3 regions of the Cupriavidus sp. FW305-26 genome follow, and region 1 is predicted to be linked to each of the others. Evidence: predicted binding sites of a transcription regulator. Region 1 holds the regulator's gene; each other region holds the start of a gene.
The links. The regulator HrcA, encoded in region 1, represses chaperone genes, less so after heat shock. The targets are predictions, from matches to a motif close to TTAGCACTCNNNNNNNNNGAGTGCTAA.

Region 1 (9,938 bases):
TAATAAAAATGACAAAAATGCCGGGGGTTGTGGAGATGGTTCATCTTTGTGCCTCTTCCGGAAGGTTGGCCATGCATAAGCTGCCAGTCGTGACACTCTGCCTTGTGGCCGCATTGGCGGTCATGACCGTCTTTATCTGCCTTTCCGGCGCATTCACCCCGCGCGATACGGAGTATGGCAGCGGCAAGGCGGTGTTCAAGCACTACATCGTCCCTATCGTCAGCCAGGAAGTCACGCAGGAATAAGCGCCACCTGACCCTGGTCCAAGCGCGCGGCGGCAGCGGGGGCTTCCCGGTGCCGCCGCATTGTCATTTCAGCTCTTCAGGTGGTCGATGCGGCGCCGGTCCCGCTTGGTCGGGCGCCCCTGGATCTGCGCGGACGGCTCCGGCTGCAGGCGCCGGCGCTCGGCGTCGGCCAGCCGGCGCGACTGGCTTTCGGCACTTTCCTCGTACAGCGTCTGCGCCACCGGCGCCGGCCCGCGCGCCGGGGCAATGCCTTTCACCACCAGTTCCCAGCGCTGCTGGTGCGCTTCCAGCACCACCATGTCGCCGGGCTTCACCTCGCGCGAGTTCTTGCATGGCTGGCCGTTGACGGTCACCTTGCTGCGCTCCACCGCTTCGGCCGCGAGCGAGCGCGTCTTGAAGAAGCGCGCGCACCACAGCCATTTGTCGATGCGCTGGCGCGCATCCGGCTCAAAGTCGACATTCATGCCGCCGCTCCCCGGGTCTGGGCGCGCGTGCGCCGTGCTTCCAGTTCATGCGGATGCGGCGTGGCCAGCGGCCAGCCCTGCAGGTGCTGCAGCGCGATCTCGGCCATGGCCGCGACCCACGGATCGGCGTCATTCAGGCACGGGATGAAGTGGAAATCCTTGCCGCCCGCGACCTTGAACTCGGTCTGCCCTTCCATGGCGATTTCCTCCAGGGTCTCGATGCAGTCGGCCGGAAAGCCGGGACAGAAGACATCGACCCGGCCCGCGCCGACCTTGCCCAGCTCGGCCAGCGTCGGCGCGGTGTACGGCTGCAGCCATTCCGCCTTGCCGAAACGAGACTGGAACGTCACCTGGTACTGGCCCGGCTGCAGGCCCAGCGCCTCGCCCAGCAGCCGGCCGGTCTTCAGGCATTCGCAGTGATAGGGGTCGCCCAGCTCCAGCGTGCGCCGCGGCACACCATGGAACGACAGGATCAGCTTGTCGCCGCGGGCAAAGTCCGGCATGCCGTGGCGCGCCCAGTAGGCGCCGACCTGCTGGTGCAGCGCCGAGATATAGGCCGGATGGTCATGGAAATGCTTGACCAGCCGCAGCTCGGGCTGGTTGCGCCACTGGCCCAGCACCCGGAACACCTCGTCGAAGGCCGTGGCCGTGGTGGTGCCGGAGTATTGCGGATACATCGGCAGCACCAGCACCTGCTCGCAGCCCTGCCGGCGCAGCGCCTCCAGCACCGAGGCGATCGACGGGTTGCCGTAGCGCATTGCGCACGCGACCGTCACCTCATGGCCGTGCTGGTTCATCAGCCGCTGCAGCGCATGGGCCTGGCGCTCGCTGTAGACCAGCAGCGGCGAGCCCGTCATATGGGCCTCGCGCAGCCAGATCGATTCGTATTTCAGCGCCGAGGCGCGCGAACGCAGCGGCAGGATCACCCCATGCAGCAGCGGCAGCCAGGCCGCGCGCGGGATCTCGACCACGCGCGGGTCGGACAGGAACTCCTTCAGGTAGCGCCCCACCGCCTTGGGCGTGGGAGCGTCCGGGGTGCCCAGGTTGACCAGCAGGATCGCCGTGCGCGGCGCGTGGCCGTGCTGGTAGGCCGGTTCGGGAGAAAACGTCATGTCGCTTCCGGGTTGACACGGTGCCGGGATGGCGCCGGTGCGGCGCACCGGCGATTGCCGCGCTCGGCAGGAATGGGGCCGCTTGTCAGACCAGCCAGTCTTTGCACTAGTTCTGGCTCAGGGCGCTGGACAGCAGGCGCGCGGTGATGTCGACGATGGGGATCACGCGCTCATACGCCATGCGCGTGGGGCCGATCACGCCGAGCGTGCCGACGATCTGGCCGTCGACCTCGTACGGGGCGGTGATGACCGCCATGTCTTCGATCGGCACCAGCCGGCTTTCGCCGCCGATAAAGATCTGCACACCCTGCGCATGGCTGGACACGTCCAGCAGCTGCAGCAGGCTGGTCTTGTGCTCGAACACGTCGAACAGGCGCCGCAGCTTGTCCATGCTGGAGGCCAGGTCTTCCACTTCCAGCAGCTTGCGCTCGCCACTGATGAAGACGTGGTCGTCGTCCTCGTCCTCGGCGACGCTGCCGGCCTCGACCGCGGCCTGCATCAGCTGCGACATGTCGCGGCGCAGGTCCTGCAGTTCCACCCGCAGGTGGCCGCGCACCGCGTCGAAGCTCATGCCGGCATAGTGCGAGTTGAAGAAGTTGGCCGCCTCGATCAGCTGGGCCGGCGTGTACGACAGCTCGGTCTGGATGATGCGGTTCTGCACGTCGCCCTCGGGGCTGACGATGATCAGCAGGATGCGCTTGTCCGACAGCCGCATGAATTCGATCTGCCGGAACGCCTGCGCGCGGCGCGGCGTCATCACCACGCCGGCGAAGTGCGACAGGTTGGACAGCGTGCGCGCCGCCGCCGTGATCATGCGCTGCGGCCCCAGCTGCTGGCCGCCGAGCTGGTCCTGGATCTGGCCGGTCAGCTCGGCCAGGTCGGCGTTGCGCTCCAGCGGCTTGGCCGTCAGCATCGAATCGACGAACAGCCGGTAGCCGCGCGGGGTCGGGATACGGCCGGCCGAGGTGTGCGGACTGGCAATAAAGCCCATTTCCTCCAGATCGGACATCACATTGCGAATCGTCGCAGGCGACAGGTCCAGCCCCGAGTATTTCGACAAGGTGCGGGAACCGACCGGCTGCCCTTCGGCAATATAGCGCTCGATCAGGGTCTTGAGCAGCGTTTTGGAGCGTTCATCCATGATGCCCCGATTTTACGCAAGTTTTGGACCTTCTGGCGGCCGGCCTGGCCCGCTCGCTGGCGCCTGCTGACAAGCGTCATGGCGGTATGGTCTAATCCACGCATGTCCGCCCCCCCGAAAGCCAGCGCCGTGCGCACTTCGTTCAAGACCGTCGCCCTGGTGGGCCGGTACTCCACTGCCGGCATCGAAGGGCCGCTGGAGGAGATCGCCTCTTATATCCTGCGCAACGGGCAGGACGTGGTGTTCGAGCGCGAAACCTCGCTCGCCACCGGGCTGACCGCCTACCCTGCCCTGTCCGCCGAGGAGATCGGCCGGCAGGCCGACGTGGCCGTGGTGCTGGGCGGCGACGGCACGCTGCTGGGCATCGCCCGCCAGCTCGCCGGCTATGACGTGCCATTGATCGGCGTCAACCACGGGCGGCTGGGCTTCATGACCGACATCGCGCTGGAAGACGCGCACACCGTGCTGCCCGACATGCTCGACGGCCGCTATGAGGCCGAGACCCGCCTGCTGCTGGAATCGCGCGTGGTGCGCGACGACATGAACATCTTCTCCGCGCTGGCCCTGAACGACGTGGTGGTGAACCGCTCGGGCATCTCCGGCATGGTCGAGCTGGCGGTGTCGGTGGACGGCCACTTCATGTACAACCAGCGCTCGGACGGCCTGATCGTGTCGACCACCACCGGGTCCACCGCCTACGCGCTGTCCGCCGGCGGCCCGATCCTGCATCCGACGCTGTCGGGCGTGGTGCTGGTGCCGATTGCCCCGCACGCGCTGTCCAACCGCCCGATCGTGCTGCCGCACGACGCCGAGGTCACCATCGAGGTGGCCAGCGCGCGCGACGCCAGCGTCAACTTCGACATGCAGTCGCTGACCTCGCTGCTGCCGGGCGACCGCATCGTGGTGCGGCGCTCCGAAAAGACCATCAACCTGCTGCACCCGGTCGGCTACAACTACTACGCCACGCTGCGCAAGAAGCTGCACTGGCACGAATACCCGTCCGAGGACAACCGCCTCTGAGCCAGTATCAAGCCGCCCTCCAAGCCTGAGCCCGAACCCATCGGACCGACTACCTTCCACGCCACGATGCTGCGCAGCCTGTCCATCCGCGATTTCGTCATCGTCGATACGCTCGACCTGGACTTCACCACTGGCTTCACCGTCTTCACCGGCGAGACCGGCGCCGGCAAATCCATCCTGATCGATGCCCTGGCGCTGGTGCTGGGCGAACGCGCCGATGCCGGCGTGGTGCGCGAAGGCGCCCCGCGCGCCAGCGTCAGCGCCACCTTCTCGACCCACCCGGCACTGGATGCCTGGCTGGCCGAGCGCGAGCTCAACAGCGAAGCGGAAGACGGCGTGCATACCGTGCTGCTGCGCCGCACGGTCGATGCCGGCGGCCGCAGCAAGGCCTTTATCAACGGCGCCGCCGCCACCCTGGCGCAGCTGCGCGAAGTCGGCGACCAGCTGGTCGACATCCACGGCCAGCACGCGCACCAGCTGCTGCTGCGCCCCGATGCGCAGCGGCTGCTGTTCGACGCCCACGCCGGCCTCACCCAGCAGGCCGGCGCGGTGGCCGAGGCCTGGCGCGCCTGGCGTGCCTGCGTGCGCCAGCGCGAGGCGGTGGAACACCAGTCGCGCGAGATGCAGCTCGAACGCGAGCGGCTGGAATGGCAGGTCGGCGAACTGGACAAGCTCAACCCGCAGCCGGGCGAATGGGAAGAGATCCAGTCCGAGTACAACCGGCTGTCGCATGCCGCCGGCCTGATCGACGGCAGCCGCGCCGCGCTGGACGCACTGTCCGAGGCCGACGGCTCGGTGCTGTCGGCGCTGAATACCATCGTGCACAAGCTGCAGCAGCTGGCTGATGTCGACGGCGCGCTGCGCGACGTGCTGGCCGCGCTCGAGCCCGCGCAGATGCAGGCCGAGGAAGCCGCGCACTCGCTCACGCGCTATGTCGACCGGCTCGAACTCGATCCCGAGCGGCTGCAGGCGGTCGACGAACGCATGCAGGCGCTGCACGCCACCGCGCGCAAGTACCGCCTGCCGCCCGAGCAGCTGCCCGACGAGCTGGTGGCCCGCCGCCAGCAACTGGACGACCTGCAGGCCGCGCAGGACCTGAACAAGGTGATGGCGCGCGAGACCGCGGCCAAGGCCGCCTACCTGACCCTGGCGCAGCATCTCAGCCATGCCCGCAAGCAGGCGGCGCAGGCGCTGTCCGCCGCGGTCACCGACGCCATGCAGGGCCTGTCGATGGCCGGCGGCAGCTTTGTCGCCGCGCTCAATGCGCTCGACGAAGGCCAGAGCCACGGGCTCGAGCAGGTCGAATTCCTGGTCGCCGGCCATGCCGGCGTGAGCCCGCGGCCGCTGGCCCGGGTGGCGTCGGGCGGCGAGCTGGCGCGCATCAGCCTGGCGATCTCGGTGATCACCAGCGAAGCCTCGCCCACGCCCACGCTGATCTTCGACGAGGTCGATACCGGCATCGGCGGCGCGGTGGCCGAGGTGGTCGGCCGGCGCCTGCAGGAGCTGGGCCGCGCGCGCCAGGTGCTGTGCGTGACGCACCTGCCGCAAGTGGCGGCGCAGGCCGGCACGCACCTGCTGGTGAGCAAGGAAACCACCGATGCGGGCGACGGTTCGGTCACGCGCTCGCGCATCAGGGTGCTGGACCCCGCCGGGCGCGTGGTCGAGACCGCGCGCATGCTGGGCGGCGCCACCGTCACCGCCACCACACTGCAACATGCAGAAGAAATGCTGGCGCAAGGCATGGCCGGCGGCCAGGGCAGCCAGCCCGCGCGCGGCGCGGGCGGCAAGGATGGCCGGCGCAGCCGCCGCGCCGCCGGCTGACGGCCCCGCCCGCCCCGCACGTGCGCCAATCCATACACTGACAGGAGCTTCACCATGACCCGCCAAGCGCAAGCCGGCCTCCGGCAACGACCGCGCGCATCGCTGCGCGCCGTGCTGGCCATCGTCACCGCCGCATCGGCCGCACTGCTGGCGCTGTCCGCCTGCCAGGCCCAGCCCAAGTCCTCGGCCCCGCCGCCGGGCAGCATCAGCGATGACCGTTCTCTTGGCGACATCATGGTGCGCTTCAAGCCGCCCGCGGTGAACCTGTCGGAGGACGCCGGCAAGCTGCTGGCCGGGATCAAGGGCCCGATCCGCTATGTGGTCAAGCGCCCGATGTCCGGCGGCGTCTGGCTGGTCACCGCGATCTCGCCGTCGGCGGATGCCACCATCGACCAGGCGGTCGAAACCCTGCGCGCCACGCCCCGCATCGAGACCGCCGAGCCCGACCGCGTGCTCAAGCCTAACCGCAACATTCCCACCAGCCGCGACATGCCGCAGAGCTGAGCCCGACTGCAGGACGGTTCTTAAGCCTTCAGTCGCCCTTGCGCAACGACGCTGAATCGTATTCGCTACATAACAAGCCCCCCGCGCGCTACGCCCCAGGAGGTATGCATGCCGCAACCCGCGCAGTCCGACTTCCGTAGCAGCCCCGTGGCCCGCCGCTGGCGGGCCATCGTCATCGCCGCCGCCGCTGTGTGCGGCGCAATACCGGCCAGCGCGGCACTGGCTGCCGGCGTCCATGCCGCACCCGCCTACACCGGCCAGATCATCGTGCGCTGGCGTGACGGCGCCGATGGCACAAGCAAGACGCCTGCAGCCGCGGCGGATGCGCTCAAGCAGCTGAGCGCGCGCACCGGCATTGCCGTCACGGCGCGCCGCGCCATGGGCGGCAACCTGCAACTGCTGCAGGTCCCCGACGCACTGGCAGCCGACCCGGAAGGCGCGGCGGCCCGGCTGCGCCAGGACCCGCGCATCGCCGATGCCGTGCCCGACCGCTGGCTGAAGCTGCACGACACCCTGCCCAACGATTCCGAGTTCATCTCGCGCCAGCCTTACCTGATGGGTACCGGCACGGCGGTGGGCGGCGTCAACCTGCCGCGCGCGTGGGACCGCAGCCGCGGCAGCAGCGGCGTGGTGATCGCGGTGGTGGACACCGGCATCCTGCCGCACCCCGACCTGGCGGCGCGCGTGTTGCCTGGCTACGACTTCATCAGCAGCAGCACCATTTCCAATGACGGCGATGGCCGCGACGCCGATGCCACCGATGCCGGCGACAACGTGACAGCGGGTTTCTCGTGCCCGGGTGGATCGCCGGCCCCGACGACCGAGCCCAACAGTTGGCACGGCACCCGTGTCGCCAGCGTGCTGGGCGCGCTGACCAACAACGCGCAGGACATCGCGGGCGTCGACTGGAACGCGCGCATCCTGCCGGTGCGCGTCTCGGGCCGCTGCGGCGCGCTGCTGTCCGATACCGTCGATGCCATGCGCTGGGCCGGCGGCTTGTCGGTACCCAACGTGCCGGCCAATCCGACGCCGGCGCGCGTGGTCAATATCAGCCTCGGCGGCGGCACCTGCAGCAGCATTGAGCAACAGGCCGTCACCGACCTGAACGCGCGCGGCGTGGTGGTGGTGGCCGCCGCCGGCAACGAGCGCGGCGCGGTGGAGGCGCCGGGCGACTGCAGCGGCGTGATCGCGGTCACGGCGCATGCCAACGACGGCGAGAATGCCAGCTATGCCAATGTCGGCCCGCAGGTCGCGATCAGCGCGCCAGGCGGCGGGTGTGGCAACTCGCAGGTAGTCAATGGGCAGTGCACGACCGCGCCCTCGGTCATTCGCACCCTGAACAACGATGGCAAGACTGGCCTGGGCAACTATGTGGTGACGTCATCCGCGGGCACCAGCTTCGCCGCACCGATGGTCTCGGGCGTGGTGGCCATAATGTTCGCGGTCAATGGCTCGCTGACCCCGGCCCAGGTCACCGCGGCGCTGAAGTCTTCGGCACGCCCGCATCCGTCCGGCACCTATTGCACCACCAATCCGGGCGTCTGCGGCGCCGGCCTGCTCGATGCCGACGGCGCACTGGCGGCCGCGGCGGGCATGCCACCGGCGCAGGCTGCGCCGGCACCGGCCTCGGGCAACGGTGGTGGCGGTGGCGGCGCCGTTCCGACCTGGACCGCGGTGCTGCTGGCGCTGTCCGGCCTGCTGGCCTTCGCGCTGCGGCGCCGCATGTAAGCCCGGCGCCTGGTCGGTTCAGGCGTCGTCGCCGCGGGCCGGGCGCCGCGCCAGCCACCACTCCTGCAAGACCCAGCACAGCAGGCCGGCGACGGCGCCGGCCGCGTGCGCGACGCGCACCACGCCAAAACCCCAGGCCGGATCGAACACCACCGGCGCCAGCCACGACTGTTCCACCCAGACCTTGGCCAGCACGCCCAGGCACAGCAGCACGCCGGTGACGCGCGCCAGGCCCGATGCCCGCAACAGCCCGAGCGCGCCCCACAGGGCCAGCCCGTGCAAGGCGCCTGAGAGCCCGCCATACCATGCAATCGCCGGCACGCGCAGCAGCACCACCTGCACGCCGATGCCGCAGGCAATCAGCACCAGCAACAGGGTGCGCGCACGCGCCACGCGCGCGGCGATGGCAAGCACGCCGGTGGCGGCCAGCGCGTCGGCCAGCCAGTGGTGTCCGTCCAGGTGCACCCACATGGCGGTGGCCAGGCGCCACCACTGGCCGTCCAGCCGCACCGCATCGCGCAGGTAGAGGCCGTGCGCATGCCACCACGGCATGAAGGTGAACCAGGCCGACAGCGCCCACACCAGCGCGATCGCCGCCAGCAGCCCCGGCCACGATGCGCCGGCGGGTGCCGGCGGAACTGCCGCGTCAGGCCTCACCGAACACGGCCTGCCACAGCGCGCGCACCTGTCCGGTCTGCTGCGCCACCGACTCGGGCGCGACGCGCGCATGCGCCTGCCCCTCGAGCCGCAGCTGGTGCTGGCGCGCGCGGAACAGCCGGTAGGCATCGCCCACCGCCAGTGCCAGGGTGGCGTCGATCAGGCCCAGCTCGCCCGCTGCGCGCAGCAGCGCGATATTGCCCGCGTTGCGCGTCAGCTGCGGGTGCGCCCGGCTGTGCAGCAGCACCAGGTACTGCACCGTGAATTCGATATCGACCATGCCGCCGCGATCGTGCTTCAGGTCGAACAGGTCGGTCGGGTTGGGATGGCCTTCGGCGACCTTGCGGCGCATCTGCACGATCTCGTCGCGCAGCGCGGCGGCATCGCGGTCCTGGCACAGCACCTCGCCGCGCAGCGCCTCGAAGCGGTCACCGATGGCGGCATCGCCGGCGCAGAAGCGCGCGCGCGTCAGCGCCTGGTGTTCCCACACCCAGGCGGTGTTGTCGCCTTCGCGCAGCTGGTAGCGGCGGAACGCCTCGAAGCTGGTCACCAGCAGGCCGGCCGCGCCGTTGGGGCGCAGCCGAGTGTCGACGTCGAACAGCGCACCGGCGGCGGTATGGCTGGTCAGCCAGGTGATCAGCCGGCGCGCATACGCGGAGTAGACGTCGGGCGCGCGTTCATGGTCATCGTCGTACAGGAAGATGATGTCCAGGTCCGAGGCATAGCCCAGTTCCTTGCCGCCCAGCCGGCCGTAGGCGATCACCGCGAAGCGCGGCGTGTCGCGGTGGCGCGTGGCCAGCTGGCGCCAGACCGTTTCCAGCGTGGCCTCGAGCATGGCATCGGCCAGGTCGGACAGGCGGTCGGCCACCTGCTCCACCGTCAGCATGCCCTGCAGGTCCTGCAGCAGCACGCGGAAGGTCTCGACATGATGCTCGCGCCGCAGGATGTCCATCTGCTGCTCGATCTGGCCTTCGGCGGCCAGCAGCCGCTCATGCAGGCGCTTGCGGAAGGCGGCCCAGTCGGGCGCGCCGGCCAGCGCATCGCTGTCGAGCAGTTCGTCCAGCAGCTGCGGATGCCGCGTCAGGTAGGCCGCGGCCCAGCGCGAGGCATGCAGCGTCTGCGCGACGCGGTCCATCGCCTGCGGGTATTCGGACAGCAACGACAGGTAGGAGGCGCGGCGGCTGATCGCCTCGAGGAAGTCGATAAAGCGCGCGATGGTGCTGTCGGCATCTTCCTGGCGCGCGGC
Region 2 (9,938 bases), on a different contig from region 1:
GGTCGAAGCCATAGTCCTTGCCATACTTCTCGAAGAAGGCAACGGTCTGCTGGAAGCGCTTGTATTCGGCGTCCTCGGTGTTGTTCTTGATCTGCTTGACCCGGCGCATGGATTGCTTGATCAGGTATTCCGCCATGCCCTGCTTCTTGACGTAATTGACATAGAAATCGTCAATGACCTGCCGCAACTGCGGGCTGTCCTTGCGGAAGGCCCAGCCGACATAGCCGCCTTCACGCACCGCCAGGTCCTGGCGCACCTTGATGTCAGGCAGGATCTGCGCCCACATTGCGGCCTTCCAGTCGTCGACCACGACGATCTCCAGCAGGCCCGCGTTCAGCATCTCGAGCACGTCCTCGTCTTCAAGGGCATCGGGCAGCAGCACCAGCTTCATCGGCGCCTTGCCGGACTGGCGCAGGCGGTTGTTCAGTGCAGTCAGGCTGTCGTAGTAGCTGCTCGCGCGGCGCACGTGGACGGTCTTGCCCGCCAGGTCGTCCAGGCTCTTCAGCGCCGGCGACTTGGGGCCGGTCACGATCAGCTCGCGCACCGGCTTGCGGTCGCGCGGCGCGGCAAAGTCGACCAGCTTCAGCCGGGCCTCGGTCTCGGTCAGGTTGCCGGCGGCGATATCGCCCAGGCCCGCCGCCAGGTCGGGCAGCAGCCGGTCGCGCGTGGTGGGGATGATGATGACGGTGAGCGGGCGCTTGCCAAGTCGATTGGTGTAGGTCTTGTTCAGGTAGCGCTCGAATTCCCGCACCAGTTCTGCGGTAATTCCGCGCTCGTGGCCTTTGTCGCTGAAGTAGAGGGTGCGGCTGTAAGGCACCAGCACGCGGATGACGCGACTGTTGACCATCACATCGAAGTCGCCCATGCGCGGCTTGTTGGCCAGGTTGAGGCCGCGCGGCCTGGCGACATCTGCCTTGCCGGTTGCGGCTTTCGCCGCGGGGGCCGCAACGGGCGCGGACGCCGGCGCCGGCTTCTGCTGCGCTACGGCAAACGTGCTGCACAGGCTGAGTGCGCCCACCAGGCCGGACAGGAGAAGGCCTGCGAACCAGTGGCGTGGGTGGGCAGCGGACATGGCGCAGATGGCAAGCCGGGCAGAAAGGCGCACGACTCGCTCGTATCGAGTCTAGGCGCGATCCTGCCTCTTGCAAGCCGCCAGGGTCCGGATGCTGCCGAAGGGCAAACGGGAGGGGTATGTCTGGCACGAAGAAGGTGGCCGGCTGATCCCGGCCACCCGTCTCGCAAAGGCTGGCGCTATTGCTTTGGTGCGGCCATTTCCTGCTTGGCCGTTGCATCGGCTGCCTTGTTCTCTACTTTGCGCTCCTGCTTGGCAGCGCCGACTTCTTCCTTGTACTCACCCTTGGCCGCCTTCTTCTTGGCCTTGTACTCGGCGGCGGCCTTCTGGCGCGCCTCGCGGCGTTCCACCAGCGGGTCCTTCGGCGGTTCGATCTGGGTCATGCCGGGCGGCACGCCCTGGGCGCCTGCCGGCGTGGCAGAGGTTGCCGGCATCGCCGGGGTCGCGGGCATGCCCTGGGCAGCAGGGGTTGCCGGCGTGGCCGGGGTAGCGGGGGTGGCGGTTGTCTGGGCAATGGCCGCAGCGCAGCTGAGGCCAGCCAGGCCTGCGGCAATCACGCTGGCGATTCGGGTAAGGCGAGCAGGCTGTTTCGTATCCATGGAATACCTCCAGAGTCGCTGTCGGAGGCGCCGGCAACGGAAGCGCTCGGCGCGGCGTACGCCGTACATCCGGCCAAGACGGGCGCGCGGCGACAAGCCCAGTCTAGGTAGCGGCACCACGTTGCGCTGTCAGGCACACGCCCGAATGGGTGCCGGGATTATTCCTACAGGCGGGTCGTTGCCGGCCGGGAGCCCATGCCGCGCAAGGCATCAACCGCTCCTCGGGAAAACCCGCATCACACCCGCGTCTTGAAATGCCCCTACCCCGTCCCTATAATTAGCACTCGTCAGGGGTGAGTGCTAACAGCCTCCTGCGACACCTGAACATTTCTGACGGCCGTCGCCTCGGTAGCCGGCCGATTTGTGATCAAAAACTCACTTTGTATCTAGGAGTCCGTATGAATCTGCGTCCTTTGCACGACCGCGTGATCGTGAAGCGTCTGGACAACGAAACCAAGACCGCGTCCGGTATCGTGATTCCCGACAACGCTGCCGAGAAGCCCGATCAAGGCGAAGTGCTGGCAATCGGTCCTGGCAAGAAGGATGACAAGGGCAACAACATCGCCCTCGACGTCAAGGTCGGTGACCGCGTGCTGTTCGGCAAGTACGCCGGCCAGGCCGTGAAGGTGGAAGGCCAGGAACTGCTGGTCATGCGCGAAGAAGACATCATGGCCGTGGTGAACAAGTAATTCACCAACTGACCGCCACCCCGTACAGATTTCAGGAGATTCAAGAATGGCAGCTAAAGACGTAGTGTTCGGCGACGCCGCACGTGCCAAGATGGTCGAAGGCGTGAACATCCTCGCCAACGCAGTCAAGGTGACCCTGGGCCCGAAGGGCCGCAACGTGGTGCTGGAGCGCAGCTTCGGCGGCCCGACCGTGACCAAGGACGGCGTGTCCGTGGCCAAGGAAATCGAGCTGAAGGACAAGCTGCAGAACATGGGCGCCCAGATGGTCAAGGAAGTGGCTTCCAAGACCAGCGACAACGCCGGTGACGGTACCACCACCGCTACCGTGCTGGCCCAGTCGATCGTGCGCGAAGGCATGAAGTTCGTTGCCGCCGGCATGAACCCGATGGACCTGAAGCGCGGCATCGACAAGGCTGTTGCCGCCGCCGTGGAAGAGCTGAAGAAGGTCAGCAAGCCCACCACCACCAGCAAGGAAATCGCCCAGGTTGGCGCGATCTCGGCCAACAGCGACACCTCCATCGGTGAGCGCATCGCCGAAGCCATGGACAAGGTCGGCAAGGAAGGCGTGATCACGGTTGAAGACGGCAAGTCGCTGGCCGACGAGCTGGAAGTCGTGGAAGGCATGCAGTTCGACCGCGGCTACCTGTCGCCGTACTTCATCAACAACCCGGAAAAGCAGGTTGTCCAGCTGGACAACCCGTTCGTGCTGCTGTTCGACAAGAAGATCAGCAACATCCGCGACCTGCTGCCGGTGCTGGAGCAAGTGGCCAAGGCCGGCCGCCCGCTGCTGATCGTCGCTGAAGACGTCGAGGGCGAAGCCCTGGCGACCCTGGTGGTCAACAACATCCGTGGCATCCTGAAGACCGCCGCCGTCAAGGCCCCGGGCTTCGGCGACCGTCGCAAGGCCATGCTGGAAGACATCGCCATCCTGACCGGCGGCACCGTCATCGCTGAAGAAATCGGCCTGACGCTGGAAAAGGCTGGCCTGAACGACCTGGGCCAGGCCAAGCGCATCGAGATCGGCAAGGAAAACACCATCATCATCGACGGCGCCGGCGACGCAGCTGCGATCGAAGGCCGCGTCAAGCAAATCCGCGCCCAGATCGAAGAAGCGACCTCGGACTACGACCGTGAGAAGCTGCAAGAGCGCGTGGCCAAGCTGGCCGGCGGTGTTGCCGTGATCAAGGTTGGCGCTGCCACCGAAGTCGAAATGAAGGAAAAGAAGGCCCGCGTGGAAGACGCCCTGCACGCCACCCGCGCTGCGGTGGAAGAAGGCATCGTCCCCGGCGGTGGTGTGGCCCTGCTGCGTGCCCGCGCTGCGATCTCGGCACTGACCGGCGAAAACGCCGACCAGAACGCCGGTATCAAGATCGTGCTGCGCGCCATGGAAGAGCCGCTGCGCCAGATCGTGCTGAACGCCGGTGAAGAAGCTTCGGTGGTCGTTGCCAAGGTTATCGAAGGCAAGGGCAACTACGGCTACAACGCCGCTTCGGGCGAGTACGGCGACCTGGTGGAAATGGGCGTGCTGGACCCGACCAAGGTCACCCGCACCGCACTGCAGAACGCCGCTTCGGTGGCTTCGCTGATGCTGACCACCGACTGCGCAGTTGCCGAATCGCCGAAGGAAGAATCGGCTCCGGCAATGCCGGGCGGCATGGGCGGCATGGGCGGCATGGAAGGCATGATGTAATTCATCGCCGACCGACTGCCCTCACGGGCAGGCTGTCTTGGAAAACCCCCGCGGGTGCGAGCCCGCGGGGGTTTTTTCGTTCCGGGCAGCGCGACGCTCGCGCCTTGCCATGCACGAGCGCAGAAAACTCTCACCCTGATCTAAGGCTTGCCCTATTTGTGGAGCGGAAGGCGCCGGCTACATTTCTAATCGCCGCCTATTGAACCCGCGGGCAAATCCCGGATCAACCCACCTCCTAGCATGGCTGCCATGGAAAACGAAATCACTACATCGCCACGACGCTGGCTGGTTCATGCCACCGCGTGCATCAGGCGCGTGCCTTCGGTGCTTGCCTGCGCGGCACTCATGTGCCTGGCATACGCCCAGGCGCATGCTGCCTGCATGGGAACCACCGTGACCTCGCCGTTCCTGCCGGCCACGGTGAGCATCAGCAAGACCACCGGCATCGGCCAGGTGATCTCCAGCGCCACCATTACCGTAACGGTGACGTGCGACGACACCGGACTGCGGCATCCATCTACCAATGGCTGGGCCCTGAACTACACGCCGCAGACGCCGCTGGTGGCGACTTCGATCTCGCAGCAGACCTTTGCCACCGCCATGCCGGGACTGGGCTATCGCATGTACATGCCCGACGGCAACCTGATTGCACCGACCAGCTACGGCACCAACGGCGGCGACAACTTCGGCGCCAACTGCATGGGGGCGGCTTCGGGCGGGGTGCCTTGCACGATGCCGCTGGGCACCTCGACCCAGACCTTCCGGTTCCGGCTGGACCTGGTGCGGACCAGCACGGTGCTGACCAGCGGCACGTTCAGTGACAGCCTGATGCGCTTCGGCTACCAGGACAGCTGGACGGGGGGCTCGGGACCGGGGCCGTGGACGGCCCAGTTCGGCGAGCAAATGACTTCGCCAGTGACCTTCCGCTTCATTCCGCCAAGCTGCAACCTCAGCGCCGGCACGGCGAACCAGGTCATTACCTTGCCCAAGATCAGCGCCTCGTCCCTGCCCACCATCGGCTCGACCGCGGGCGCGACGAGATTCGGGCTCACTCTCGAGAATTGCGTCACCCAGTCGATCGTCACGATGAACATCAGCGGCGATGCCACCGCCGTGGGCAGCGTCCTGCGGAACAACGGCTCGGCGCAAGGCGTTGGCCTGCAGATGCTGAATGGCGGCCCGGCGGGCACCCCGCTGCCGCTCAACGCCGATGTCGGCATGGGCAATGTCGGCGCGGCAATGACCATGGCCATTCCGTTGGGGGTGAGGTACTACCGGGTAGGCCCGGTCACGCCAGGCACGGTCGACAGCGTGGCAACGGTCAATTTCAACTACAACTGAGGGATGCGCGCGGCAAGGGCTGAGGCCGGCTCCGGCGCGCGTCAGACCACAACCACGCAGCACCAGTCGAAGCGCTTGTTTTCCAGCTCGCCGGTGCGGCGGCTGACGTAGCCGCGGGGGTTGCAGACCACGCGCGAATCGTCGATGCAGTAGTCGAAGCTGGTGTGGGTATGGCCGTGGATCCACAGGTCCGCCTTTGCTACCAGGTCGGGCCGGCGCGACAGGAAGCCGCCCGAGACCAGGTCGTGCGAGTAGCGCGGGTCCAGGCTGCCCAGGTCGGGGCCGTGATGCGTGACCACCACGGTCTTGCCATCGTAGGGCTGCGCCAGTTGCGCCGCCAGCCAGGCCGACGCGGCCTGGTGGCGCGCCAGCGCGTCCTGGGGCGTGAAATGCCGCGGACGGCCGTCGTCGCCGTGGAGTTCGATCAGGCGGTGATCCAGCATCACAGCCGCGCAAGCCTGCATCGCGTCATCGCGCCGGTCGGTGCCGAACAGGGTGTAGTCAGTCCACCAGGTGGTGCCGATGATGCGTACCCGTCCGTGCGCGCCATTGAATTCGGCCACGGTGCCATTGAGCACCTGTATGCCTGGGTGCGCCTCGGTGGCTTCGGCCATCAGGTGGTCCACGGTATCGAAGTTGCTTTCGTAGTATTCGTGATTGCCGGGCACATAGACCACCGGCTGGCTGAAGGTGCGCGCGGCCCAGTCGATGCCGTCGCGCCCGTTGGCGATGTCGCCGGCCAGCACCACGACGTCGGCATCGCAGGCAGGCACGGACTGCGGCATGTTGTGCTCGATGTGGAGGTCGCTCAGGATGCGTAGCTTCATGGGGACTCCGGAGGCGCATGGGGCTCGCTGCATGGGCCGCTACGGCGGCGGGTAATTGCCTGCATTCTTAATAAGCCAGCCCGTCTGGTCAAGTCCCGCGAATCCCGACGAAAAGCAAAAAAGCCCGGAACCAGGTCCGGGCAAGTGACTGTCTAGCCGGCATTGCACCGGGAGACAGCCGGGGGAAACGATCACGGTTTCCCGGAAGTATTACCCTCCCTGTCCGGCCATGGTCGGCAGTAGGACGCGATAGATCTGGATAAAGGCTGGCCCGAGCAGCACCAGCAACAGCGACGGGAAGATGGTGAAGATCAGCGGGAACAACAGCTTGAGCGCGATCTTGGCGGCTTGCTCCTCGGCCCGCATGCGGCGTTTGGTGCGCAGCATGTCGGACAGCACGCGCAGGGACTCGCCCAGGCTGGTGCCGAAGCGGTCGGCCTGGATCAGCATGGAGGCGAACTTGTCCACGTCCTCCACGCCTGTACGCAGCGACAGGTTCGACAGCGCCTTTTCCTTCGAGAAGCCCGAGCGCAGCTCCAGCAGCATCAGCTGGAGCTCATCGGCCAGCACCGGGCAGCGCAGCGCCAGCTCGTCGGCCACGCGCATCAGCGCTGCATCGAGCCCGAGGCCGGCCTCCACGCAGACGGTCAGCAGGTCGATCACGTCCGGAAACTCTTCAAACACCGTACGCTGGCGCTGCGCGACCTTGCGCGCGAGAACGACGTTGGGCAGGTAGTAGCCGATTGCCCCAAGCACTGCCAGCAACGCGAACATGATATTCCGGTCCTGCAGGCTGGGCTGGCCGGCGGCTGCCAGCAGCCCGATCATCGGCAGGGCGATGGCCAGAACGGTCTTGGCCGCAAAGTACAGCGGTGCGGCACTGGCATTGCGCCAGCCGGCGTTCATGAAGCGCACGCGCAGCTGCGAGCTCTCCCACCCCTCCTTGGGCAGTGACAGCCGCGATACCGGCTGCGCCCATTGCACCAGCTTTTCGTATAGCGGATTCTGCTTGCCAGGATCAGCCCCGAGCTGACCCGCCTGGCCTGCAATCTGCTCCGCCCGCCCCCGCAAGCGGTTGGGCGAGAACACGTAGAGCACCCCGAACACCGTGCCGAACGCCGCCACGAAGATCAGCGCGAGCACGACAAACTGGTCCGCCTGAAACCCCTGGATAATGCCTTGCATGATGGACTCCCGTCAGGATAGCTGTCCAAGCCCTGCTTCTTCGAGCACTGCATGTACTTGTGGAACCGCACGCTGCACATTCATACCCGGATACGGATGATCTTGCGCATCCACAGCACACCGAAGGTCATTGATACCAGCGCGCCGCCGATCATGCGCAAGCCAATCGGGTCCTCCCACAGCACCTTCATGAAGCCTGGATTCACCACCAGAATCAGCCCGGCAGTGCCGAAGGGCAACAGCCCCAGCACCCACGCGGACATCTTGCCTTCCGCCGACAGCACACGGATCTTGTCGAACAGCTTCAGCCGCTCGCGCACCATCGTGCCGATGGTGTCGAGGATCTCCGCCAGGTTGCCGCCGCTTTCACGCTGGATCAGCACCGCGATGACGAAATAGCGCAGGTCGCCCACCGGTACCCGGATGGCAAGGTTGGTCATGGCCTCGTCCAGTGCCACGCCATAATTGATTTCCTCGAAGGTGGTGCGGAACTCCGGCCCGATCGGGGCCTTCATTTCCTGCCCGACCATGCCGAGCGCGCCACTGAATGAGTGCCCGGCGCGCAGGGAACGGCTGATCATGTCGACGGCATCAGCCAGCTGTGCCTCCATCCGCTTGATCCGCTTGGCGCGCTGGCGCATCACATGCAGCACTGGCAGCAGGGCGGCCAGCGCCGCGCCGGCGAGCACCAGCGGTACCGGGATCGGCAACAGCGGAATCAGTGCCACCGTGCACAGCGCCACCATCGCGCAGTAGCCCAGCAGTTGCGCCACCGACCAGGTGCTGCCGGATTGCTCCAGCCACCGGTCCAGCGCGCCCACGCGGGGCACGCTCATGAGCCACTTCTGCAAGCGCGGCGAGCCTGCCAGCATGCGCTTCTTCAGGATCGACAACTGCTCTGCGCTGACATGTCCGCCCGCCGACAGCGCCCGCAGCCGCGCCTCGATGCGCTTGGCCGCGGGGCCATGGGCGTTGCTCCACCACAGGTAGATGCCCTCGACGCAGAGCACCACGGCCACGAACAGCAGGATGCCGAAGGCGTAGAAGATCGTGCTCATGTGTAGCTCCCCGGGATTGTTTGCTGTTGTATCGTGCCAGGCGGATCAGACTTCGAAGCGCTTGGCCGGGTCATAGGTCTCATCCGGCAGCCCCACGCCGAACACGCGCAGCCGCTCGGCAAACTTGGGATAGACCCCGGTCGCCCGGAAATTGCCGCGGACCGTGCCATCCTTGTCCACGCCCGTGCGCTGGAAGGTGAAGATCTCTTGCATATTGATGATGTCACCCTCCATGCCGGTGATCTCCTGGATGCTGATGATCTTGCGCCGGCCGTCGGTCATGCGCGCCGCCTGCACGATCACCGTAATGGCCGAGGAGATCTGCTGCCGCATGGCCTTGGCCGGCATGGTCAGGCCGGCCATGCTGACCATGTTCTCCAGGCGCGTCAGCGCGTCGCGCGGGGTGTTGGCGTGGATCGTGGTGAGCGAGCCCTCGTGGCCGGTGTTCATTGCGTTGAGCATGTCCAGCGCCTCGCCGCCGCGCACTTCGCCCAGGATGATGCGGTCGGGGCGCATGCGCAGTGCGTTGCGCACCAGTGCGCGCTGGGTGATCTCGCCCTTGCCTTCAATATTGGGTGGTCGCGTTTCCAGCCGCAGCACATGGGGCTGGCGCAGCTGCAGTTCGGCCGCATCCTCGATGGTGACCACGCGCTCGTCTTCCGGGATAAAGCCCGACAGGATGTTCAGCAGCGTGGTCTTGCCGCTGCCGGTGCCGCCCGACACCAGCACGTTGACCTTGGCCTGCGAGAGCGCCTGCAACAGCTGCGCCATCGGCGGCGTCAGGCTGCGCAGGTTCACCAGGTCGGACACCTGCAGCGGATTCACGGAAAAGCGGCGGATCGACAGCAGCGGCCCGTCGATGGCAGAGGGCGGGATAATGGCGTTGACGCGCGAGCCGTCGGGCAGGCGTGCGTCGACCATCGGGCTGGTCTCGTCGATGCGGCGCCCCACGCGCGACACGATCTTCTCGATCACCTTCATCAGGTGCGCGTCATCGTAGAACACCACGTCGGTCAGTTCCAGCTTGCCGCGCCGCTCCACATAGGTCTGGCGTGCGGTGTTGACCAGGATGTCCGACACGGTGGGGTCATGAAGCAGGGGCTCGAGCGGGCCGAAGCCGAACATCTCGTCGTAGATCTCAACCGTCAGTTGGCGCCGCTCGTTTTCGTTGAGCAGCACTTTCTGTTCGTCGATGATCAGGTTGACCAGTGCAGCGATCTCCTGTCGCACCTGCTCCTGCGGATAGCGCGCCAGCCGCTCCAGCTCCACGCGGTCCAGCACGGTCTCGTGCACGTCGCGCTTGAGTTGGTGGTAGCCGCCCGACACGGAGGCTGCCGACGTCGCAAACTGGATTGCGGCGTGGCCGTTGGCAGTGAAGGCAGGCCCGGCATTGGCCAGCTGCTCGCGAATGGACATGATGAACTCCTCGTTATCGGCTTCGGTTGGCCGCCGCCCAGGCTGGCCGTTGTCAGGGTAT
Region 3 (9,938 bases), on a different contig from region 1:
GTTCATCTTCTCGGAGGTGATGTTCTTCGCGGCCTTCTTCGGCGCGCTGTTCTATGCCCGCACCATCGCCATGCCGTGGCTGGGCGACCTGAACAACAAGATCCTGTGGCCCGACTTTGCCGCGGTATGGCCCAACACCGGCCCGGCCGGCGTGGTGGAAAGCTTCCAGACCATGGGTCCGTGGCCAATCCCGACCATCAACACCGCGCTGCTGCTGATGTCCGGCCTGACGCTGACCTGGGCGCACCACGCGCTGCTGGCCGGCAAGCGCAGCCAGCTGATTCAGGGCCTGTCGCTGACCATCCTGCTGGGCGCGGTCTTCATGTGCTTCCAGGTGTACGAGTACATGCACGCCTACTCGGAACTGAACCTGAAGCTGACCTCGGGCATCTACGGCTCGACCTTCTTCCTGCTGACCGGCTTCCACGGCTTCCACGTGACCATGGGCGCGATCATGCTGGCCGTGGTGCTGGTCCGCGTGCTGAAGGGCCACTTCACGCCTGACCACCACTTTGCATTCGAAGGCGCCGCCTGGTACTGGCACTTCGTTGACGTGGTGTGGCTGTTCCTCTACGTCGTGGTGTACTGGCTGTAAATCCGGCTGCCGTACCCGCCGGCGCGCCCCCCGGGGGCCGCCGGCGCCAACGCAAAAGAGAAACGCCGCAGGAGGTTGTCCAGCCTGCGGCGTTTGTCTTTTGCGGGCCTGGTGCCCGCGTCCTGGCGTTCAGGGTGCCATGCGGATGCCCGTGCTGTGGATCCAGCCCATCCAGTTCGAGAACAGGATGAACAGGAACAGCGCCATCGAGAACCCGACGCGCAGCATCAGCGAGCGCATCATGTTGGGCGTCGTGCCGCGGTCGCGCATCATGAAGAACAGGGCGGAGGCCAGGCTGGCGATGATCAGGATGAAGGCAACGATGATGACAAAGCGCATGGCGGGGCAGGTCGGGGCCAGGAGCGACGGAAAGACTCATTATCGCACCAGCCCGTTGCCGCTGGCCGCTGCACTGGTGATGATCGCCGTGACCTGCGCGCTGGGCAACTGGCAGCTCAACCGCGCGCACGACAAGGAGGCGCGCGCGGCGCGGCTGCAGGCGCTGTCGGCGCAGCCGCCGGTGGTGCTGGGCACGGCCCCGCTGCCGCAAGTTGTGACCGACCGCACGGTCCGCGTGACCGGGCGCTTTGACACGGCCCGCACCGTATTGCTGGATAATCGCCCCCACGGCAATGGCAGCAGCCCCGGGGATAGCCGCGCCGGCTTCCTGGTGCTGACGCCGCTGCGGATTTCAGCCGCCTCGCCGGCGCCCGCAGGTGCCGCCGGCGCCATGCAGGCGGTGCTGGTGCTGCGCGGCTGGCTGCCGCGCGATGCCCAGGACCGCACCCGGATTGCGCCGTTCCCCACGCCCGAGGGCGAGGTAACGATCGAAGGCACGGCACTGGCGGCCGTGCCGCGGGTCTATAGCCTGGGCCAGGACGCCGCCGGCAGCAAGATCCGCCAGAACCTGGACCTCGCTGCCTATGCGGCTGAAACCGGCCTGGCGCTGCACCCGCTGGTGCTGGAGCAGCGCAGCGACAGCGGCGATGGCCTGGCGCGCGACTGGGCCCCGGCCGACCTGGGCGCGGACCGGCACTACGGCTATGCCTTCCAGTGGTTCGGGCTGGCCGCGCTGACGGTGGTGCTGGTGGTCGTGCTGGGCTGGCGCCGCGCGCGCCGGGTGGCAGCACCGTAACTCGAATGAACCGGGCGCATGCGCTCGCCGAAGACAAAGGACAGACGTACTCCATGGCACAGCAAGACTCCGCCCCGGCCGCCGCGGCCTCGCCGCCGGATACCCGCATCGATGCGCGCACGCGCCGCGGCCGCCTGCAGATGCTGATGCTGTTGCTGGTGTGCGCGTCGCCGGTGATCGCCTCTTACTTCACCTATTACGTCATCAAGCCGCGTGGCGGCGCCACCAACTACGGCGCGCTGGTCGACCCGCAGCGGCCGATGCCGCCGGTGCGCGTCACCGATGAGCAGGGCCGGGCCGTGCCGCTGGAGCAGTTCCGCGGCAAGTGGCTGCTGGTGACCACCGACCCGTCCGCCTGCGACGAGGCCTGCGCGAAGAAGCTCTTCACCATCCGCCAGATCCGCGCCGGGCAGGGCCAGGACCGCGAACGCATCGTGCCGGTGTGGCTGGTGACCGACGACGGCAAGATCGACGAGCGTCTGAACGCCGCCTACAACGAGCCCTACGCGGGTGTGCGCTTCCTGCGCATCGACCGCCAGGCCGCGCAGCAGTGGCTGCCGGCCGAACCCGGCAAGCGCGCCGAGGACACCCTGTTCCTGGTCGACCCGCTGGGCAACCTGATGATGCGTTTCCCGCAGGATCCGGACCCCAAGAAGATGAGCGGCGACCTGAAGAAGCTGCTCAAGGTCTCGCGCATCGGCTAAAGGGGACGGCATGCTGCTGCAACTGGCCATCATCGGCATCCTGATCGCGCTGTTCCCGCTGTCCTACGTGCTGGTGAAGGGGGACCGCAACAAATACCGCAAGCTCGCCTGGATCACGGCGTTCCTGACGCTGGACCTGATCATGTTCGGCAGCTTCACGCGCCTGACCGACTCCGGCCTGGGCTGCCCCGACTGGCCCGGCTGCTACGGGCACTCCAACCCGCACGCCGCGATGGAGCCGATCCGCGCGGCCGAGACCGCGCTGCCCAGCGGCCCGGTGACGCTGGCCAAGGCGTGGATCGAGATGATCCACCGCTACTTCGCCATGGCGGTCGGGGTGCTGATCATCACGCTGATGGTGCTGGCGTGGGTCAAGCGGCGCGAGCTGAAGCAGTCGCCGTGGTTCGCCACCGGGGTGCTGCTGCTGGTGTGCGTGCAGGGTGCGTTCGGCGCTTTCACCGTGACCCTGAAGCTGCAGCCGATCATTGTGGTCACGCACCTGATGCTGGGCATGGCTCTGCTGGCCGTGCTGATCCAGCTGGGCTCGCGCAACGATCCGCCGCACCCGGTCGCGGCGCGGGCCGCGCGGCTGCGCTGGCCGGTGCGCATCGGCCTGCTGCTGCTGGTGATCCAGATCTTCCTGGGGGGCTGGGTCAGCACCAACTACGCGGTGCTGGCCTGCACCGACTTCCCGCTGTGCAATGGCCAGCTGGTGCCCGAGATGGATTTCCGCCACGGCTTCACCCTGTGGCGCCAGCTGGGCATGACCGCCGATGGCGACTACATCCCGCACGCGGCGCTGGTGGCGATCCACTGGGTGCACCGCGGCTTTGCCTTTGTCGTGCTGGGCTACCTGGCGTGGCTTGGCCTGCGAGCGCGCCGGCTTGAAGGGCTCGCGCGCGCGGCCGGCTGGCTGCTGGCCACGCTGGTGCTGCAACTGGCCACCGGGATGTCCAATATCGTGTTCGACTGGCCGCTGGTGGCCGCGGTTGCGCACAACGGCGGCGCGGCGCTGCTCCTGCTGCTGCTGGTCCGCCTCCACTACAATACAGGGCTCGCAGGGCTCACCATGCGGGCCGCCGGCGCCCCCGCTGCCGTGCCGAACGCCGCCCGCGCCACATGAAAGACAAGACCCCTTCCGTGGTTACCGCTACCCACCCCCATTCGCTGGGCAAGTTGAGCCGGATACGGCACCTTGCCCGACAATATGCCGCCCTGACCAAGCCGCGCGTGACGCAGCTGGCCGTGTTCTGCGCCATCATCGGCATGTTCCTCGCCACGCCCGGCATGGTGCCGTGGCGCGTGCTGATCGGCGGCGCCGCCGGCATCTGGCTGCTGGCCGGTGCGGCCTTTGCCATCAATTGCCTGGTCGAGCAGAAGATCGATGCGCTGATGCGCCGCACCGCGTGGCGCCCGTCGGCCACCGGCGAGATCACCACGCCGCAGACCCTGGTGTTCTCCGCCGTACTGGGCGGCGCCGGCATGTGGCTGCTGCACGTCTACGCCAACGACCTGACGATGTGGCTGACCTTTGCCACCTTCCTCGGCTACGCGGTGGTCTACACCATCCTGCTCAAGCCGGCCACGCCGCAGAACATCGTGATCGGCGGGCTCTCGGGGGCGATGCCGCCGGCGCTGGGCTGGGCCGCGGTGGCGGGCGAGGTACCTGCCGAGGCCTGGTTCCTGGTGCTGATCATCTTCACCTGGACCCCGCCGCACTTCTGGGCCCTGGCGCTGTACCGCCGCGCCGACTACGCCAAGTCCGGCCTGCCGATGCTGCCGGTCACGCACGGCGAGCGCTACACGCTGCTGCATATCCTGCTGTACACGCTGATCATGATCGCCGCGACGCTGCTGCCCTTTGTCTACGGCATGAGCGGCTATATCTACCTGGCGGCCGCGTTGGCGCTGGGCGCGGGTTTCCTGGCCTACGCCTGGAAGATGTACCGTAACTATTCGGACGAGCTGGCGCAGCGCACCTTCCGCTTCTCGATCCTGTACCTGTCGCTGCTGTTCGCCGCGCTGCTGGTCGACCACTACTTCAAGTTCGTGCCGCAGGTCTGACCTGTGGCCGACCGGCTGCGGCATCTTGTCGCGGCCGGCGCAGCGTGGCGGCACGATCGGCGATACTGCGTGATGTCGCCGCCCTCCGGTGCCGCTGTTTCCTCCCACCCCTGACCGGTTTCCGCCGCATGCCCCGCCTAAGCCCCGCCTCCGGCCTGTTCGCCGCCTTCCGCCGCTTTTCCCTGCTGGCCGCGCTTGCGCTGGCCGTGGCTGCCTGCGGGCAGCAGAAGGCCTCGTTCCGCAATGTCGACATCACCGGCGCGGCGGACTTCGGCAAGGACTTCTCGCTGACCGACCATCACGGCAAGGTGCGCACCATCGCCGACTTCAAGGGCAAGGCGGTGGTGATGTTCTTCGGCTACACCCACTGCCCGGACGTGTGCCCGACGACGATGGCCGAACTGAAGGCGGTGATGGAGAAACTGGGCCCGGATGCCGACCGCGTGCAGGTGCTGTTCGTCACGGTCGACCCGGAACGCGACACGCAGGCGCTGCTGGCGCAGTACGTGCCGGCCTTCGATGCGCGCTTCCTGGGGCTGCGCCCGGCCGACGAAGCCGCACTGCAGAAGTTGACCAAGGACTTCAAGGTGTTCTACGCCAAGGTGCCGGGCAGCTCCCCGAACAACTACACGGTGGACCACTCCGCGGGCAGCTATGTGTTCGACCCGGACGGCAAGCTGCGGCTGTTCATCCGCCACGGCCAGGGTCCGGATCCGATCGCGCACGACCTGAAACAGCTGCTGTCGTGACGTGAAAGGGTGGGAAGGGGTGCGGCATAAGGTCGCACTCACCCTCTCGCGGGCAACAAAAAGGCCGGTCCAGTGGACCGGCCTTTTGCATGGCTGGGGGTGCGGATCAGGCGAACGCCTGCAGCGCCCCCTTCATCTTCTTCATGGCCGCGGCCTCGATCTGGCGGATGCGCTCGGCCGAGACGCCGAACTCGTCAGCCAGCTCATGCAGCGTGGAGCCGCCCGAGCCATCGTCTTCGACGTGCAGCCAGCGCGCCTCGATGATGCGGCGGCTGCGTTCGTCCAGCTTGCCCAGCGCTTCTTCCAGGCCCTCGACCTGCATGCGGTCGTGGCGCTTGGCTTCCAGCACGCGGGTGGGCTCGTTGTGGTTGTCCGCCAGGTAGGCGATGGGGGCGAATTCCTCTTCGCCGTCGTCGATCTGGCCTTCCAGCGCCAGGTCACCGCCCGACAGGCGGGTTTCCATCTCCATCACTTCTTCGGGCTTGACGTTCAGCTCGCGCGCCACGGCCTCGACCTGCTCCGGCGTGAACGTGTGCGCGCCCTGCTTGTGGCTGCGCAGGTTGAAGAACAGCTTGCGCTGGGCCTTGGTGGTGGCCACCTTGACCATGCGCCAGTTCTTCAGCACGTATTCGTGGATCTCGGCCTTGATCCAGTGCATCGCGTACGACACCAGGCGCACGCCCTGGTCGGGGTCGAAGCGCTTGACCGCCTTCATCAGGCCGATATTGCCTTCCTGGATCAGGTCGGCGTGGGGCAGGCCGTAGCCCAGGTACTGGCGGGCGATCGACACCACCAGGCGCAGGTGGGACATCACCATCTGGCGGGCAGCGTCAACGGAATCGTGGTCGCGGAGCTCGCGCGCCAGGCGCTGCTCTTCCTCCGCGGTCAACAGCGGAATCCGGTGGACAGCCTGGATATAGCTGTCGAGGTTGCCAACGGTGGCCGGGAAGGTCAGCGCGAAGCTGCCCGTGCTCCGGGGTGCCGTCGGCAGACGGTTATTCAGGGTTTGGTCGGCAGACAAGACTGCGTTCACTCAATGGCTCCTTTCGCATCCGGCGGTTCGGTTGCCGGGGTGCCGCGCCTGTTGGGGCGGTGGCACTGCAACACATATTAGCACTCAGGCCGGGTGAGTGCTAATTGGAGCCCCGATGGTCGTGATAGTTCCTCTCGATTGCTCTTGCTGCTGGCATAGCTACCTATCAATTCGAGCGGCGGGAACGATACCCACGGTTCGGCGCACTGGATGTTAGAGCGGTGCCGGGCACGGGGGTTCTGCCCGCTGCTGCAATGATTTGTTGCAGCAGCGGCTACACTCGACCAAGCTGCGGCGCGCTGGCATCCTTGCAAGCCTCTCTCATTCCACCGGAGGAGTTATGTCTGCTATCGAACACTTGCTCAAGCCGCATGTGCGCGACCTGGGCGATTTTACCGTGCGCCGGCTGTTGCCCGCCGCCGCCACCCAGACCGTTGGTCCGTTTATCTTCTTCGACCATATGGGGCCGGTGCAACTGCCGCCGGGCGGCGGAGCCGACGTGCGCCCGCATCCACATATCGGACTGGCCACGGTCACTTATCTGTTCGAGGGCGAGATCATCCACCGAGACAGCCTGGGCAGCGACCAGGCGATCCGCCCGGGCGATGTCAACTGGATGACCGCCGGGCACGGCATCGTGCACTCGGAGCGCTCGCCCGAGCATGTGCGCCCCGCCGGGGCCCGCCTGCACGGCATCCAGACCTGGGTGGCACTGCCGCAGGAGCATGAGGGTGCCGAGCCGTCGTTTTTCCACCATCCCGCCGCCACGCTGCCACGGATCGAGCGGCCGGGTGTGCGCATGGTGGTGATTGCCGGCGATGCCTTTGGCCAGGTCTCTCCGGTCAAGGTCTTCAGCCGCACCCTGTACGTGGCGATCGAGCTGGATGCGGGCGCGAGCGTGGAGATCCCGGCCGATCATGCCGAGCGGGGCATCTATCCGGTGGACGGGGCGGTGGCGCTCGACGGCGAGCCGCTGCCGGCCGAGCATATGGTGGTGCTCACGCCGGGCCAGCCCGCAACGCTGACGGCCACGACGCCGTCGCGCGTAATGCTGCTGGGCGGCGACCCGACCGACGGGCACCGCTTCATCTACTGGAATTTCGTTGCCAGCAGCAAGGTGGCGATCGAGGCCGCCGCCCAGCGCTGGGAGGACGATCAGTTCCCGCACGTGCCGGGCGAGACCGAGCGCATCCCGCTGCCCCCGCGCAAGCCCTGACAGCGGTCCCGGGGCTGGCTCAGACCGGGCTGGCCCAGGTCACGCGAGTGCCTTGCCGCAGGCATTCGCGGATGGCCTCGACCTGGATCGCGATCGGTGCCGGCACCGGCGCCGCGCCGTCCAGCACGCGCCGGATCCAGGCCACGGTCTGGCCGGCGTCGCTGCCGGGCGGCAGTTCAGGCACTTCGGCCAGCGAACCAACAGCCGGATCGACCAGCGTCTGCTGGTGCCCCTCGTGCAGCCAGTCGATGCGGCTGGTGCGGCGCGCATCGGCCACCACTTCGCCCTCGGTGCCGCGTGCCAGCAGCACGTTGGCGGGTTCATGCGAGAAGTAGTCGGTCAGCGTCTCGCGGTATTCGGGGTGGGTGTAGCTGTACAGGCGCAACCCTTCCGCGGGCGAATGCTCGCCCACCGGCTGCAGCATCTTGGCCACCGTATGCGCCGAATTGCGCAGGCCGATCACGGTGCGCCGCTCCAGCAGCTGCGACAGCCCGGGCGACAGCACATCCACCGGCAGCACCGCCAGCGGCCCGAGGTCGCTGCTCTCGCGCAGCCGTGCCGAGGCGTCGCCGGTAGTCGCGCACAAGGGCACGCCCAGCGCCTCGAACAGCGCCATGCTGGTCACGCGGCCATTGAACAGGCGCGTGCCGTGCACCAGCACGGGGACATCTTCGCGCGCCAGCAGCAGCGCCAGCAGCGGCACCAGGTTGGGTTGCTTGCGCGCACCGTTGTAGCTGGGGATCACCACCACCTGCCGGTCAGGCGGCGCCGGCAGCGGCTGGCAGTGCGCATGGGCGGCTTCCAGCATGCCGGCCAGCTCGTGCGGGGCCTCGCCCTTGATGCGGTAGGCCATCAGGATGGCGCCGAGCTCCAGGTCCGAGACGCGCCCGGCCAGCATGGCGTCGAACAGGGCCTGCGCGTCTTCGCGCGGCAGCGCCCGCGCGCCGTTGACGCCGCGGCCGATCTCCTTGATATAGCGGGCAGCAGGGAAGGACGTGGCTGGCGTGGTCATGGCGGCGTGGGGGTAGTCTGTTCTGGGCTCATGATAGCGGAGCCAGGCCGCCGCGCCCATCGCCGCCTGTGCCACATAGGGCCGCCCACCGGCACGCGGCCGGCGGGCACTACGCGGCTTCCTGCAGCGCCGGGTTGCGCTGCTTGCGGTAGAGGAAGTCCAGCACCGCGGTGCGGCAGGCGTGGTAGGCCTTGTCGTCGGCCAGCGCGACGCGGTCGCGCGGACGCGGAAGCTCCACCTTCAGGATCTCGCCGATGGTCGCGGCCGGACCGTTGGTCATCATGATGATGCGGTCGGCCAGCAGCACGGCCTCGTCGACGTCGTGGGTCACCATCACCACGGTGCTGCGGGTGCGCGCCACGATCTTGATCAGCTCGTCCTGCAGGTGCGCGCGCGTGAGCGCATCGAGCGCGCCGAAGGGCTCGTCCATCAGCAGCACCTTGGGCGCCATCGCCAGCGCGCGGGCAATGCCCACGCGCTGCTTCATGCCGCCGGAGATCTCATGCGGATACTTGTTCTCGGCGTGCGTCAGGCCCACCAGCGCCAGCGTGTCGTGCGTGCGCGCCTTGAGCTGCGGCTTGCTCTCGCTGGCGGCGAAGACGCGCTCCACGCCCAGGTAGACGTTCTCGAAGCACGTCAGCCACGGCAGCAGCGAATGGTTCTGGAACACCACCGCGCGCTCCGGCCCCGGCCCGGCGATCTCGCGCCCGGCGCAGATCAGCGCGCCGGTGGTGGGCGTGGCCAGTCCCGCGACCAGGTTCAGCAGCGTGGACTTGCCGCAGCCTGAATGGCCGATCAGCGTGATGAACTCGCCCTCGGCGATATGCAGGTTGATATCGCGCAGGGCGACGAACGGGCCCTTGCGGGTCTTGAAGGTCTGGCCGACGTTTTCGATGCTGACGAACTTGTCCATGGCGATTCTCCCCGCGTGTCAGTTGGTGCCGTAGCTGAAGCGCCGGGCCAGCGCCAGCAGCGCATGCTCGAGCAGCAGCCCGATGATGCCGATCACGAAGATCGCGATCACGATGTGCTCGACCTTCAGGTTGTTCCATTCGTCCCACAGCCAGAAGCCGATGCCGGTGCCGCCGGTCAGCATCTCGGCCGCGACGATCACCAGCCACGCGGTGCCGATCGACAGCCGCACGCCGGTCAGCATGTAGGGCAGCACCGCGGGGAACAGCACCCGCGTGAACACCTTCCATTCCGACAGGTCCAGCACGCGCGCCACGTTCAGGTAGTCCTGCGGCACGCGCGTGACGCCGACCGCGGTGTTGATCACCATCGGCCAGATCGAGCAGATGAAGATCGCCCAGATCGCGGCCGGGTTGGCGGCCTTGAACAGCAGCAGGCCGATCGGCAGCCACGCCAGCGGCGAGACCGGGCGCAGCAGGCTGATCACCGGCGCGGTCATCGCGTTCAGGAAGGCGAAG

Region 2: the regulator HrcA is predicted to act here: its motif matches at 1,949-1,975, upstream of groES (co-chaperone GroES).
Region 3: the regulator HrcA is predicted to act here: its motif matches at 6,358-6,384, upstream of rpoH (RNA polymerase sigma factor RpoH).

The regions. Positions count from the first base shown of each region.
Region 1 is NZ_JBYTAH010000042.1:54,276-64,213, forward strand. Features, by position in the region: gene AC3WQZ_RS21780 (hypothetical protein) at 72-245, shown strand; gene AC3WQZ_RS21785 (RNA-binding S4 domain-containing protein) at 314-709, opposite strand; gene hemH (ferrochelatase) at 706-1,821, opposite strand; gene hrcA (heat-inducible transcriptional repressor HrcA) at 1,928-2,962, opposite strand; gene AC3WQZ_RS21800 (NAD kinase) at 3,065-3,982, shown strand; gene recN (DNA repair protein RecN) at 4,049-5,803, shown strand; gene AC3WQZ_RS21810 (hypothetical protein) at 5,858-6,307, shown strand; gene mprA (MprA protease, GlyGly-CTERM protein-sorting domain-containing form) at 6,416-8,035, shown strand; gene rrtA (rhombosortase) at 8,054-8,692, opposite strand; gene glnE (bifunctional [glutamate--ammonia ligase]-adenylyl-L-tyrosine phosphorylase/[glutamate--ammonia-ligase] adenylyltransferase) at 8,682-9,938, opposite strand, start outside.
Region 2 is NZ_JBYTAH010000060.1:29,330-39,267, forward strand. Features, by position in the region: gene AC3WQZ_RS26775 (MltF family protein) at 1-1,072, opposite strand, end outside; gene AC3WQZ_RS26780 (hypothetical protein) at 1,252-1,671, opposite strand; gene groES (co-chaperone GroES) at 2,070-2,360, shown strand; gene groL (chaperonin GroEL) at 2,407-4,050, shown strand; gene AC3WQZ_RS26795 (fimbrial protein) at 4,432-5,391, shown strand; gene AC3WQZ_RS26800 (metallophosphoesterase) at 5,433-6,218, opposite strand; gene AC3WQZ_RS26805 (type II secretion system F family protein) at 6,429-7,403, opposite strand; gene AC3WQZ_RS26810 (type II secretion system F family protein) at 7,484-8,461, opposite strand; gene AC3WQZ_RS26815 (TadA family conjugal transfer-associated ATPase) at 8,507-9,877, opposite strand.
Region 3 is NZ_JBYTAH010000066.1:24,954-34,891, forward strand. Features, by position in the region: gene AC3WQZ_RS28165 (cytochrome c oxidase subunit 3) at 1-595, shown strand, start outside; gene AC3WQZ_RS28170 (twin transmembrane helix small protein) at 725-934, opposite strand; gene AC3WQZ_RS28175 (SURF1 family protein) at 933-1,730, shown strand; gene AC3WQZ_RS28180 (SCO family protein) at 1,784-2,434, shown strand; gene AC3WQZ_RS28185 (COX15/CtaA family protein) at 2,445-3,557, shown strand; gene cyoE (heme o synthase) at 3,554-4,498, shown strand; gene AC3WQZ_RS28195 (SCO family protein) at 4,627-5,247, shown strand; gene rpoH (RNA polymerase sigma factor RpoH) at 5,354-6,280, opposite strand; gene AC3WQZ_RS28205 (pirin family protein) at 6,621-7,496, shown strand; gene ybiB (DNA-binding protein YbiB) at 7,516-8,508, opposite strand; gene AC3WQZ_RS28215 (ABC transporter ATP-binding protein) at 8,618-9,421, opposite strand; gene ntrB (nitrate ABC transporter permease) at 9,440-9,938, opposite strand, start outside.